Linked DNA regions of Variovorax paradoxus. The main gene of each other region encodes a partner of the protein of the gene in region 3 in a complex. Links are inferred from orthologs where the notes say so. Each region holds a gene or a part of one and is shown on either strand. Other genes may lie near its edges.

Region 1 (4,059 bases), 2.5 Mb from region 3 along the record:
AGCTGCGGACTTCGCCCTGCCCGAGCACCACGTACTTCAGCGAAGTCAGCCCTTCGATGCCGACCGGCCCGCGGGCATGGAATTTGTCGGTGCTGATGCCGATCTCGGCCCCCAGGCCGAACTCGAAACCGTCCGCGAAGCGTGTGCTCGCATTGACCATGACGCTCGCCGAATCGACCTCGCGCAGGAAACGCTGCGCATGCACATGGTCGCGCGTGACGATCGCGTCGGTGTGGTGGCTCGAGTAGCGGTTGATGTGGGCAATGGCCTCGTCGACGCCCTCGACCACCTTGATGCTGATCACCGCGGCCAGGTATTCCTCGGACCAGTCGGACTCCACCGCATCGACGATTCTTGCGTTGGAACCGGCGGCATCGTCCGCGCGCAGGATGCGGGCTGCGACCGGGTCGCAGCGCATTTCCACGCCCTTGGCCGCGAAGATGGCCGCGATGCGGGGCAGGAAGTCTTCCGCCACCGTCGCCGACACCAGCAGGCCTTCGGCCGCGTTGCAGGGGCTGTATTTCTGGGTCTTGGCGTTGTCGACGATGCGCAGCGCCATCTCGAACTCGGCCGTGTCGTCGACGTAGACGTGGCAGTTGCCGTCGAGGTGCTTGATGACCGGCACCTTGGCGTCGCGGCTGATGCGCTCGATCAGGCCCTTGCCGCCGCGCGGAATGATCACGTCCACGAACTCGGGCATCGCAATGAGCTGGCCCACGGCCTCGCGGTCGGTGGTCTGCACCAGCTGCACTGCATCCACCGGCAGGCCGGCTTCGGCCAGCGCCTCGGACACCAGCAGCGCCAGTGCCTTGTTCGACTCGATGGCTTCCGAGCCGCCGCGCAGGATGGCCGCGTTGCCGCTCTTGATGGCGAGGCTCGCGGCCTCGATCGTCACGTTGGGGCGGCTCTCGTAGATCATGCCGAACACGCCGATCGGCACGCGCATCTGGCCCACGCGGATGCCGCTGGGTTGCTGCTTCATGCCGATGATCTCGCCGATGACGTCGGCCATGCCGGCAAGCTGCTCGCAGCCCAGGGCCACGGTCTCGATGACCTTGGGCGTGAGCTTGAGGCGGTCGACCATCGGCGCCGACAGGCCTGCGGCCGTGGCGCGCGCCAGGTCCTTCTCATTGGCGGCTGCCAACCCGTGCCCGGCTTCGCGCAGGCGCTTGGCCAGGCCCTTCAATGCTCTGTTTTTGGTAGCTGCATCCGCACGGGCCATGAGGAATGCGGCGGATTTGGCTTGCAGGCCGAGGGTCTGCATGTGCTCGCTGACGTTGAACGCGTTCATGCCGGCATTTTCCTGCATTTGGATCACCCCGGGGCTTTGCACCCTTGGGCTTTGTCCCCGCTCCCCCTGGGAGAGGGCCAGGGGGAGGGCTGCGGCACCCGAAAACGCGCGACGCAATGAAGGCCGCCGGCCCTCACCCCACCCCTCTCCCGGAGGGAGAGGGAGCAAGAGCAGCGCTGCTGCAGGCGCGGCACAGCATCAGCGCCAGCCGCTGCAACGCCTGCCATCCGCTCGCGGGCCAATCGGGCTGCTTCAACCCCTTGCAGATGCCGTCCACCACATGCGCGGCGCGCAGCAGCCGGGCCAGCATGCGGTCGTCGAGTCGGGGCAGCACGCGTTCGAAGGCACGCTCGCGCGGACCCCAGATGCGGTTTTCGCGCAGCGCCATGGGCAGCGGCCGGCCCGAAGCCATGGCGTCTTTCACGCGCTTGAGCGCGCGGATGTCCTCGGCGATCGTGTAGTGCACCAGCACTTCGGCCTCGCCCTCGGCCTGCAGGCCGTCGAGCATGCGCGCCACGCGCTGCGGGTTGCCGGCGAGCACCGCTTCGGAGAGCTTGAAGACGTCGTAGCGCGCCACGTTGTTGACCGCGCCTTCGACCTGCTCCCAGCTCAGCTCGCCCGCCGGATGCAGCAAGGCGAGCTTCTGGATTTCCTGGTGCGCCGCAAGCAGGTTGCCCTCGACCCGGTCGGCAAAGAACTGCAGCGTGCGCTGCCCTTCGTCGCCCGGCATCACGCGCTGGCCTTGCAGGCCCAGGCGCTGCGCGATCCACTGCGGCAGCGCGGCGCGTTCGATCGGGTCGACCTGCAGGCTCACGCCGTTGTTCTCGAGCGCCGAGAACCAGGCCCCGGTGCGCGTGGCCTTGTCGAGCCGCGGAAGCATCACCAGCGTCAGCGTGCTGTCGTTGCCTTGGGCCGCCTCGGCCAGCTGCTGCAGCGCGGTGCTGCCGTCCTTGCCGGGCTTGCCCGAAGGAATGCGGATCTCGACGATCTGCTTGTCGGCGAACAGCGAGAGCGAGCCGCCGGCCGCGAGCACCGCGCTCCAGTCGAAGTGCGCGCCGGCCGCGGTGTACGAGCTGCGCTCCGTGTAGCCCTGCGCACGGGCCGCGGTGCGAATGGCGTCCGCGGCCTCTTGCGCGAGCAAGGGCTCGTCGCCGTGGATCGTGTAGAGAGGCTTCAGCCCCTTCTGCAGATGGGAGCCGAGTTGGGCGCTGGCAAGTTGCATGAGTCGCGGCAGGGCGCAGGCCGCGCCTAGAGTTCCTTGACGGCCGCCAGGCGGCGCATCAGCTGCTGTGCGATGTCGGCTTGCATGTCGCGGTACAGCAGCTCGGCCTCGCCGTCTTTCGCGAGCGCGTTGGTCTCGTTGAAGCTCAGGTCGCGCGTCTGCGATACCTCGGTCGGCGGCAGCAGCGCCTTGCCGCCCGGCGTGCGCAGCGTGAAGCGCACGCGCAGCTGCAGTTGCAGTTCGCGCAGCAGCCCGGCCGAATTGGTCGAGATCACGATGCGGTCGCGGTTTTCGCCAAGGATCTCGAGGATCGCGTCGGCGGTCTGGGCCTCGGTGGCCGGCACCAGCGTCACGGTGCCCGCAGCGCGCATTTCGCGGCGCAGGCGGTTGATCAGCTCCGAATTGCCCGACACCGACAGTGTCTTGAACGCGAACACGGGTGCCTTGCGCAGCTCGAACCCGCAGCCGGACAGGCCCAGGCCCGCGCCCGCGGCGGCGAGACCCAGAAGAAGGCCGCGGCGCGGCAGCGAGGCAATGCGATGGTTGTTCTTCATGCTTCTGTCGTTCGTTCAAATGACCACGTTGACCAGCCGGCCGGGAACCACGATGACGCGCTTGGCCGGCGCGCCTTCGGCGAACTTGACGAAGTCGTCGCACGAGAGCGCGAGTTGCTCGATCTCGGCCTTGGAAGCACCGGCCGGGATGCGCAGCGCGCCGCGCAGCTTGCCGTTGACCTGGAGCATGAGCTCGATCTCGTCCTGCTCGAGCGCGGCCACGTCGACCACCGGCCAAGGCGCATCGAGCAGGCCGCCGAGTTCCTTGTCGTAGCCGAGCTGTTGCCAGAGCTGGAAGGCGATGTGCGGCGTGGCGGGGTACAGGCAGCGCAGCAAAATGCCGAAGCCTTCGCGCAGCGCGGCGGTGTCGCCGGCGCTGCCGTCGGGCTTGAAGCCCTCCAGCGCGTTGAGCAGCTTCATCGCGCCCGACACCACGGTGTTGTATTGCATGCGCTGGTAGTCGTAGTCGACCTGGCGCAGCACGGTGTGCACCTCACGGCGCAGCGCCTGGGCGTTCTTGCCGAAGGACTGGCCGCCGGCCGCCACGGGCTGCACGTCGGCCTGCGCCACGCCGAAGTTCCAGACCCGGCGCAGGAACCGGTAGCTGCCTTCGACGGCCGCGTCGTTCCACTCGAGCGTGGCTTCGGGCGGCGCGGTGAACATGGTGTACAGGCGCGCGGTGTCGGCGCCGTACTTCTCGATCAGGTCTTGCGGGTCGACGCCGTTGCGTTCGCTCTTGCCCATCTTGCCGACACCGCCGTATTCGACCTTGCTGCCGTCCGCGGTGGTGCCGCCGACGATGCGGCCCTGCGCGTCGAGCACGGGCGTCACTTCCAGCGGCGGGTGGTAGTTCTTGCCACCCCGCTCGTCGCGGTGGTAGTAGATGTGGTTCAGCACCATGCCCTGCGTGAGCAGCTTGCTGAAGGGCTCGTCGACTTTCACCAGGCCGAGGTCGCGCATCACCTTGGTCCAGAAGCGCGCGTACAGCAGGT
Region 2 (4,237 bases), 260 kb from region 3 along the record:
CGGCGCCTGCTTGCCGCCGGTGCACTGGCGTGGCTGGGCGTGCCTTCGGCCCGCGCAAACACCAGCATCGGCCCGGTGCTGCCGGCGGTGTCGGCCCCGGCCCTGCCGCTGCGGCGCCACGACGGCGCCACACGGATGCTCGCGGCGCAGCTGCGAGGCGCCCCAACTGCCGTTCAATTGATGTTTACCGGATGCAGTACGGTCTGCCCGATCCAGGGGGCCTTGTTCTCGACGCTGCAGGCGGCATTGCTGTCGGAGCGCAACACGGCGGTGCGCCTGCTGTCGCTGAGCATCGATCCGCTGTCCGACGACCCTGTTGCACTGAGCGCCTGGTTGCGGCGCTTCGGCGCAAGGCCAACGTGGAGCGCGGCGGCGCCAACCCCCGAGGCACTTGAGTCGATGCTCTCGCTGTTCACGGGAGGCGCGGCAGCGGGTGACCGCCATACCGGCCAGGTTTATCTGTTCGATCGTCACGCCCGGCTGGTCTGGCGAACCAGCGAGTTGCCGCCGACCGAAGAGGTCATGGCCGGACTACGACAGATTGGTTAGTTGGATGCAGAGGCTGCGGAACCAGCCCCGTGAGGAGGCTTGCTTGCCATGCCTCGTCTTTTCGATGTTAGGTTGACGAGCCTTACCCCTGGCACTGACTACGCAGTTAGGGCTGCTTGGTTCCCCACCTGACCCGGTTGGCCACTTCACCATGCAGGGAGGCCCGTCAGCTTGCATTGTAACCCGGCGGCCGGGCAAAGCCGGGGCTCCGGCGTCCCTCGAAAAGACAGGTCTTTTTTGATTTGCGGGATGGGGCGGAGGACCACAGCCGCGCCTTTTAGAATGCCCGCAATGTCTTATCTCGTGCTCGCTCGCAAGTTCCGTCCGAAAACCTTCGGTGAGATGGTTGGCCAGGGGCACGTGGTGCAGGCGCTCGAGAACGCGTTGACCACGCAGCGCCTGCATCACGCCTATCTTTTTACCGGTACGCGGGGTGTGGGCAAGACCACGGTTTCGCGCATTCTGGCCAAGTCGCTCAACTGCCAGGGCCCGGACGGGCAGGGCGGCATCACGGCCACACCGTGCGGGGTGTGCCAGGCCTGCAAGGACATCGATTCGGGCCGTTTCGTCGACTACACCGAGCTGGACGCGGCCTCGAACCGCGGCGTGGACGAGGTGCAGTCGCTGCTCGAACAGGCGGTGTACAAGCCGGTGCAGGGGCGCTTCAAGGTCTTCATGATCGACGAAGTGCACATGCTCACCAACACCGCGTTCAACGCGATGCTGAAGACGCTCGAAGAGCCGCCGGAATACCTCAAGTTCGTTCTGGCGACCACCGATCCGCAGAAGGTGCCGGTCACGGTGCTGTCGCGCTGCCTGCAGTTCAACTTGCGGCCGATGGCGCCCGAGACGATCCTCGAACACCTGACGGGTGTGCTGCAGACCGAAGAGGTGCCGGCCGAGCCGCAGGCGCTGCGTCTGCTCGCACGCGCCGCGCGCGGTTCGATGCGCGATGCGCTGTCGCTCACCGACCAGGCCATCGCATTCGGCAACGGCGAACTGCTCGAGACCGGCGTGCGCCAGATGCTCGGCAGCGTGGACCGCGGCCATGTATTCAAGCTCATCGAGGCGCTGGCGCAGGGCGACGGCAAGACGGTGGTCGACACCTCCGAGGCGCTGCGCCGCGACGGCATGTCCGCCGCGTCCACGCTGGAAGAAATGACGGCCGTGCTGCAGGCCATGGCCGTGCTGCAGGCGGTGCCTTCGCGGGCGGAATCGGCCGATTCGGCGACCGATCCCGATGCGGCCGACACGGCGCGTCTCGCGTCGCTGATGCCGGCGGACGAAACCCAGTTGCTCTACAGCCTGTGCCTGCACGGGCGCGGTGAGCTGGGTCTGGCGCCCGACGAGTATGCGGCGCTGACGATGGTGCTGTTGCGGCTGCTGGCCTTCAAGCCTTCCAGTACGGCAACGTCTTCATCGGCTTCTTCGGCCTCCCCGGAAAAAAAAACTCTGAATGAAGCCCCGGGGGCGGTTTCGGCCCCCGCGGCCGCACCGCCGCCCCGGGTTGCGCCGGTTGCCGAAGCGCCGGCTCCAGTTGCCGCGCCGGTGCCCCGGCAGGCCCCTCCGGCGCCCGCGGGCCAGCGTCTTGCCGTGGTCAGCGAGCCCGTGCGGCGGAGCGAACCCAGGCCATCCGCGCCGTCAGAGGGGCCGCCGTGGGAGGAAGAGGGCGCCAAGGTGCTTGCAGTTCCGATGCGCGTCCAGCCGCCGCCGGGCCAGCGGGACGTGCCGCGCCCCGACGAGCAGCGCGCCCCTGCGCCGCCCATTCCGCCCAGCGAGGACGGTGATTTCTGGCACGCCACGGTCACGCAGATGATCGCGGCCGAGAGCATCAACGCCCTGGCGCGCGAACTCGCGCTGCAGTCGCAGCTGGTGGCGCGCGATGTCGACCAGTGGATACTTCGCGTGGAGCGGGAGCTGCTCAACCAGCCTTCTGCCCGCGAGAAGCTCACCGATGCCCTGGCCGCGCTGGGCCACGGTGTGAAGCTCGCCATTGAAATCGGCGGCGTGGTCGACAGCCCCGCACGGCGCAACAAGCAGGCCGCCGACGAACGCCAGCGCGTGGCCGAAGAAGCCATTCGCAGCGACCCCGAGGTGCAGATGCTGATGCGTGATTTCGATGCGAAGATCGTGCCTGGAACGCTCAAACCCGCCTGAGCGCCATCTCTTATCCTTCCCCATTTTTCACCAACCAATCAGGACCAACGATGTTCAACAAAGGACAACTGGCCGGCCTCATGAAGCAGGCGCAGGCAATGCAGGACAACCTCAAGAAGGCCCAGGAAGAGCTGGCCACCATCGAGGTCGAAGGTGAATCGGGCGCCGGCCTGGTCAAGGTCGTGATGACCTGCAAGCACGACGTGAAGCGCATCACCATCGACCCGAGCCTGTTGGCCGACGACAAGGACATGCTCGAAGACCTCGTGGCCGCAGCCTTCAACGCCGCGGTGCGCAAGGCCGAGGAAACCAGCGAGCAGAAGATGGGCAAGCTCACGGCCGGCATGCCGGGCCTCCCGCCCGGCATGAAGCTGCCGTTCTGAGCCGTTGATGGCCGACGCCAGTTCGCTCGACGCGTTGGTCGATGCGCTGCGCCGCCTGCCCGGTGTCGGCGTCAAGTCGGCCTCGCGCATGGCGTTTCATTTGCTGCAGCACGACCGCGAGGGTGCGCAGCTGCTTTCGCGCGCGTTGCAGCAGGCGGCCGGCAACGTGCGGCATTGCGAGCGCTGCAACACGTTCACCGAAGCACCCGTCTGCCATGTGTGCCTCGATGCGCGCCGCGACGCGACCAAGCTTTGCGTGGTCGAGACACCCGCCGACCAGGCGGCGCTCGAGCGCACGGGAGCCTTCCGCGGCTACTACTTCGTGCTGATGGGCAAGCTCAGTCCGCTGGACGGTATCGGGCCCAAGGACATCGGCCTGCAGAAGCTCTTCGACCGCGCGCTCGACGGCACGGTGAGCGAAGTGATCCTGGCCACCAACTTCACGGCCGAAGGCGAAGCCACCGCGCACGTGATCGGCGAAGCGCTGAAACAGCGCGGCCTCAACGTAACGCGCCTTGCGCGCGGCGTGCCGGCCGGCAGCGAGCTCGAATACGTGGACCTCGGCACCATCGCGCATGCACTGGTCGACCGCCGGTAGTCCGCTGGCCATCGCGCGCAGCGGCCGTTGCAGCCGCAGCCGAACGGAGACAACCCCGACATGACTTTTTCATTGCTCACCGTCGCCTACTGGTGCGTGTTCATCGCGTGCGGCCTGCCGTACCTCGCGGCCTGGATCGCCAAGATCGGCAGCTTCGGTCCGCGCGACAACGTGCAACCGCGCGATTGGGCCGCCAAACAGAGCGGCTGGCGTGCCCGCGCCAACAGCGCGCAGGCCAACAGCTTCGAAGGGCTGCCGTTCTTCATCGGCGCGGTGATCATCGCGCATCAACTGGGCTTGGCGCAGGCAAGGCTCGACATGCTGGCGGCGGCCTACGTCGTATTGCGCGTGATCTACATCGCGCTCTACATCAAGGGCATTGGCGGCGCACGCAGCGCGGTCTGGTCGCTCGGGTTCCTGGTCAACGTCGCGATTCTTTTTATCGCGCGATAGGCCCGCCGATACAGCGTTTGAAAGAGGCCTCGGAGAGGCCTTCGTACTTACGTGAAAACCCGCACGGGATGACCCCGATGCAGGCAACAGGGGCGCA
Region 3 (4,294 bases):
CGCTTCTTCCTTACGCTTTTCCTGCTCGCCGCCCTGGGTGCGCTCGGCCTCGGCGCCGCCGGACTCTGGTGGGTGCACCAGCCGCTCAAGCTGCCCGCGCCCAGCCTCGATCTTTCGGTGGAACCCGGCACCACGCCGCGCGGCGTGGCCCAGGCGGTGGCCGATGCCGGCGCCGATGTGCAGCCGCAACTGCTCTATTTCTGGTTCCGCATTTCCGGACAAGACCGGCAGATTCGCGCCGGCAGCTACGAGCTGGAGCGCGGCATCACACCCAAGATGCTGCTCAACGTGCTGGTGCGCGGCGAAGAGGCCACCCGTAGCCTGGTGCTGGTCGAAGGCTGGAACTTCCGCCAGATGCGGGCCGCGCTCGCCAAGGCCGAGCAGCTCAAGCCCGAAACCATCGGCATGCCCGACGACGCCCTGATGGCCAAGCTGGGCAGGCCCGGCGTGCACCCCGAGGGGCGCTTTTTCCCTGACACGTACACCTATTCGAAGGGCTCGACCGACACCGCGCTGCTGCAGCGCGCCATGCGGGCCATGGACAAGAAGCTCGAAGCCGCGTGGGCGGCCCGAGCGGCCGACCTGCCGATCAAAACGGCCGATGAGGCGCTTATTTTGGCCAGCATTGTCGAAAAAGAGACAGGAAAAGCCAAGGACCGCGCCGAGATTGCCGCCGTGTTCGTCAACCGGCTGCGCACCGGCATGCCGCTGCAAACCGACCCCACCGTGATCTACGGCATGGGCACCACCTTCGACGGCAACCTGCGCAAGAAAGACCTGCAAGCCGACACGCCCTGGAACACCTACACGCGCGGCGGCCTGCCGCCCACGCCCATTGCCATGCCCGGCAAGGCGGCGCTGCTGGCGGCGGTGCAGCCGGCGCAGAGCAAGTCGCTGTACTTCGTTTCGCGCGGCGACGGCACCAGCCAATTCAGCAGTTCGCTCGACGACCATAACCGCGCGGTCAACCGCTACCAGCGCGGCGGCGGCAACGGCGAACCCAAACCGAAAGTCGCGCAATGAGTGAAGGCTTGTTTCTGACGCTCGAGGGCATCGATGGTGCCGGCAAGTCCAGCCACCTCGATGCGATGGAAGCGCTCTTCAAGGCGCAGGGCCGCGCGGTGGTGCGCACGCGCGAGCCCGGCGGCACGCCGCTGGCCGAAACCCTGCGCGGCCTCATCCTCGAACAGCCGATGGATCCGCTGACCGAATCGCTTTTGGTGTTCGCGGCCCGGCGGGACCACGTCGCGCGGGTGATCGAGCCGGCGCTGGCACGCGGCGACGTGGTGCTGTGCGACCGTTTCACCGACGCCACCTTTGCCTATCAGGGCACGGGCCGCGGCTTCGATGCGCAGGTGCTGTCGACGCTGGAGCGATGGGTGCAGGGCAGGGCGGATTCCGCCGATGCGATCCGACTGTTGCAGCCCCACATCACCCTGTGGTTCGACCTTGCGCCCGAGGTGGCCGCCCAGCGGCTGGCCGGCGCCCGCGTACCCGACAAGTTCGAATCCCAGCCGGTCGAATTCTTCCGGCGCGTTGCGGCGGGCTACGCGGCACGCGCGGCCGCCGATGCGCAGCGCTTCGTGCGCATCGACGCCAGCCAGACCCGCGACCAGGTCTGGCAGCAGGTCCAAACGGCGCTCGTCGCACGCGGCGCGTTGGCCGCTTCGAGCGGAGCTTTGCCATGAGCACCCCGGCGCTTTCGCCCTGGCTGCACCGGCCGCTCGGCGAACTGTTGCGCCAGCGCGGCCATGCCTGGCTGCTGCAGGGCCCTTCGGGCCTGGGCCAATACGAACTCGCATTGGCACTGGCCGCCGCCTGGCTGTGCGAACAGCCGAAGGCGGAAGAGGGCGGCGCCGCCTGCGGCCATTGCCCGAGCTGCCACGCCATCGACGTTCGAACCCATGCCGACCTGTGCGTGCTGATGCCCGAGGTCGCCATGCTGGAACTGGGCTGGCCGCTCGACGAGAAGGCCCAAGCCGACATCGACGACAAGAAGCGCAAACCGAGCCGTGAGATCCGCGTCGAGGCCATGCGCGACGCGGTCGGCTTTGCCCAGCGCACCAGCGCCCGCGGCCGCGGCAAGGTGGTGCTGGTGTACCCGGCCGAGCGCATGAACACCATCACCGCCAACGCGCTGCTCAAGACGCTCGAAGAGCCGGTCGGCGACGTCCGCTTTGTGCTGGCCAGCGAAGCGGCGTGGCAATTGCTGCCGACCATTCGCAGCCGCTGCCTCGGCTTCACCCTGCCGTGGCCCGCAACAGCCGAAGCCGAAGCCTGGCTCGGCGCACACGATGTGCCCGCCGCCGACGCCACCGCCTTGCTGCGCGCGGCCGGCGGCCGGCCCAGCGATGCCCTGCGGCTCGCGCGCTCCGGCCAGTCGCCCAAGGCCTGGGCGCTGCTGCCCAAGGCCGTGTTGCGCGGCGATGTCGCGGCGCTGGCGGACCAGGCGCCTTCGCAGGCCATCGGAACGCTCCAAAAGCTTTGCCACGACCTGATGGCCGTCGGCAGCGGCGCCGCGCCACGGTTTTTCGATGCCGCCGATCTGCCGGCCGCCGTGCCTTCTCACCTGGCGCTGGCGCGCTGGTCGAAGTCGCTGGCCAGCGCCGCCAGAACCGCCGAACACCCCTTCAATGCGGGCCTCATGCTGGAAGCGCTTGTGAGCGAAGCGCGAACCACCCTAAACTCTGCTCCTCGCCGACCATGAACCAACCCGCCGCCCCAGCCCCCGCCGCCGCACCTCAACGGCCGAGCGTCATCCAGCTCGCCATCAAGGAAAAGGGCGCGCTCTATGCCGCCTACATTCCGCTGTTTGCCGAAGGCGGCATCTTCATTCCGACCGCGCGCGAATACCGGCTGGGCGACGACGTCTACGTGCTGCTCACGCTGCCCGAAGACCCGCAGCGCTACCCGGTGGCCGGCAAGGTCGCCTGGATCACGCCGCAGCGCGCCGCGGGCAACCGCGCGCCGGGCGTGGGCATCCGTTTCCCGTCCGACGAAAAATCGCGTCAGCTCAAGGCACGCATCGAAGCGGCGCTCGGCGGCTCGATGGCTTCCGACCGCCCGACACAAACTATCTAGGCTCGAAGGCTAGGCTCGCCCCCAGGCTGCGCGCACTTCGTGTCGCTACGCCCACCCCCTACCGGGGGCAATACCAGCGGCCCGGCAGAGCCGGTTCCGCGGTATTTCTGGAATGGGGCCAACCGCCGCCGCTCCCCTGATACGCCATGTTTACCGATTCCCACTGCCACCTGACATTTCCCGAGTTCGCGGACCAGATGCCGCAAATCCGCGCCGCCATGGCCGAGGCGCAGGTCGACCGGGCCTTGTGCATCTGCACCAAGCTCGAAGAGTTCGACGACGTGCAGGCGCTGGCCGCCCGCTACGACAACTTCTGGGCCAGCGTGGGCGTGCACCCCGACAACGAGGACATCGCCGAGCCCACGGTGGACGACCTGGTGCGCCGTGCCGCGCTGCCCCGCGTGGTGGCCATCGGTGAAACCGGCCTCGACTATTACCAGATGGAAGAACGCAAGGGCGGGCGCAGCATTTCCGACATGGAATGGCAGCGCGACCGCTTTCGCGTGCACATTCGCGCCGCACAGCAAACCCGCCTGCCGCTCGTCATTCACACCCGCGAAGCCTCGGCCGACACGCTGGCCATCCTCAAGGAGGAGGGCGAAGACGGCGCCGGTAATGCCGCGGGCGGCGTGTTCCATTGCTTTACCGAAACCGCCGAAGTCGCGCGCGCGGCGCTCGACCTGGGCTTCTACATTTCGTTTTCGGGCATCCTGACCTTCAAGAAGGCGCAAGACCTGCGCGACGTGGCGGCCTTCGTGCCGCTCGACCGGATGCTGATCGAAACCGACAGCCCCTACCTGGCCCCCGTGCCGTACCGCGGCAAGACCAACAATCCGTCGTACGTGCCCTATGTCGCCAAGCAGATCGCCGAACTGCGCAAGCTGCCCGTCGAAGCAGTGGCAGAGGCCACCAGCGACAACTTCGAAACGCTGTTCAAGGGAGTCAAAACAACATGAAGAAATACATCAAAAAGTTCTTGTATCTGGCTGTCGCAGCAGCAACTTTTGCTGCTCATGCGGGCTCCTTCGAAGACTTTTTCCGGGCCGTTCGCGGAGACAACGCCAGCGGTGTGCGCACCCTGCTGCAACGCGGCTTCGACCCCAACACGCGCGATGAACATGGCCAGACGGGCCTGATCATCGCGCTGCGCGAGCCGTCGCCCAAGGTCGTCCAGGTGCTGCTCGAGTCGCCGCAAACCGATGTCGACATTGCC

Evidence for each region.
Region 1: the proteins of QFZ42_RS10995 (region 3) and holA are in contact, whole or in part, in a cryo-EM structure (PDB 8GIZ), measured with the Escherichia coli proteins. The link is inferred for Variovorax paradoxus from one-to-one orthologs.
Region 2: the proteins of QFZ42_RS10995 (region 3) and dnaX are in contact, whole or in part, in a cryo-EM structure (PDB 8GIZ), measured with the Escherichia coli proteins. The link is inferred for Variovorax paradoxus from one-to-one orthologs.

What each region holds. Positions count from the first base shown.
Region 1 is NZ_JAUSXG010000001.1:4,878,784-4,882,842, forward strand. What follows is about bases 470-3,233. They hold holA (DNA polymerase III subunit delta), read right to left. Parts: upstream 2,514-3,233; coding sequence 1,425-2,513; downstream 470-1,424. Other genes in these bases: QFZ42_RS23270 (glutamate-5-semialdehyde dehydrogenase), read right to left, coding at 470-1,291; QFZ42_RS23280 (LPS-assembly lipoprotein LptE), read right to left, coding at 2,540-3,067; leuS (leucine--tRNA ligase), read right to left, coding at 3,083-3,233. Outside these bases: more of QFZ42_RS23270, read right to left, coding at 1-469; more of leuS, read right to left, coding at 3,234-4,059. UniProt on the Escherichia coli protein: Part of the beta sliding clamp loading complex, which hydrolyzes ATP to load the beta clamp onto primed DNA to form the DNA replication pre-initiation complex.
Region 2 is NZ_JAUSXG010000001.1:2,106,872-2,111,108, forward strand. What follows is about bases 332-3,273. They hold dnaX (DNA polymerase III subunit gamma/tau), read left to right. Parts: upstream 332-840; coding sequence 841-2,706; downstream 2,707-3,273. Other genes in these bases: QFZ42_RS09800 (SCO family protein), read left to right, coding at 332-549; QFZ42_RS09815 (YbaB/EbfC family nucleoid-associated protein), read left to right, coding at 2,757-3,089; recR (recombination mediator RecR), read left to right, coding at 3,097-3,273. Also shown: more of QFZ42_RS09800, read left to right, coding at 1-331; more of recR, read left to right, coding at 3,274-3,687; QFZ42_RS09825 (MAPEG family protein), read left to right, coding at 3,748-4,140. UniProt on the Escherichia coli protein: Part of the beta sliding clamp loading complex, which hydrolyzes ATP to load the beta clamp onto primed DNA to form the DNA replication pre-initiation complex.
Region 3 is NZ_JAUSXG010000001.1:2,362,459-2,366,752, forward strand. What follows is about bases 697-3,695. They hold QFZ42_RS10995 (DNA polymerase III subunit delta'), read left to right. Parts: upstream 697-1,684; coding sequence 1,685-2,707; downstream 2,708-3,695. Other genes in these bases: mltG (endolytic transglycosylase MltG), read left to right, coding at 697-1,023; tmk (dTMP kinase), read left to right, coding at 1,020-1,688; QFZ42_RS11000 (PilZ domain-containing protein), read left to right, coding at 2,704-3,081; QFZ42_RS11005 (TatD family hydrolase), read left to right, coding at 3,228-3,695. Also shown: more of mltG, read left to right, coding at 1-696; more of QFZ42_RS11005, read left to right, coding at 3,696-4,037; QFZ42_RS11010 (ankyrin repeat domain-containing protein), read left to right, coding at 4,034-4,294. UniProt on the Escherichia coli protein: Part of the beta sliding clamp loading complex, which hydrolyzes ATP to load the beta clamp onto primed DNA to form the DNA replication pre-initiation complex.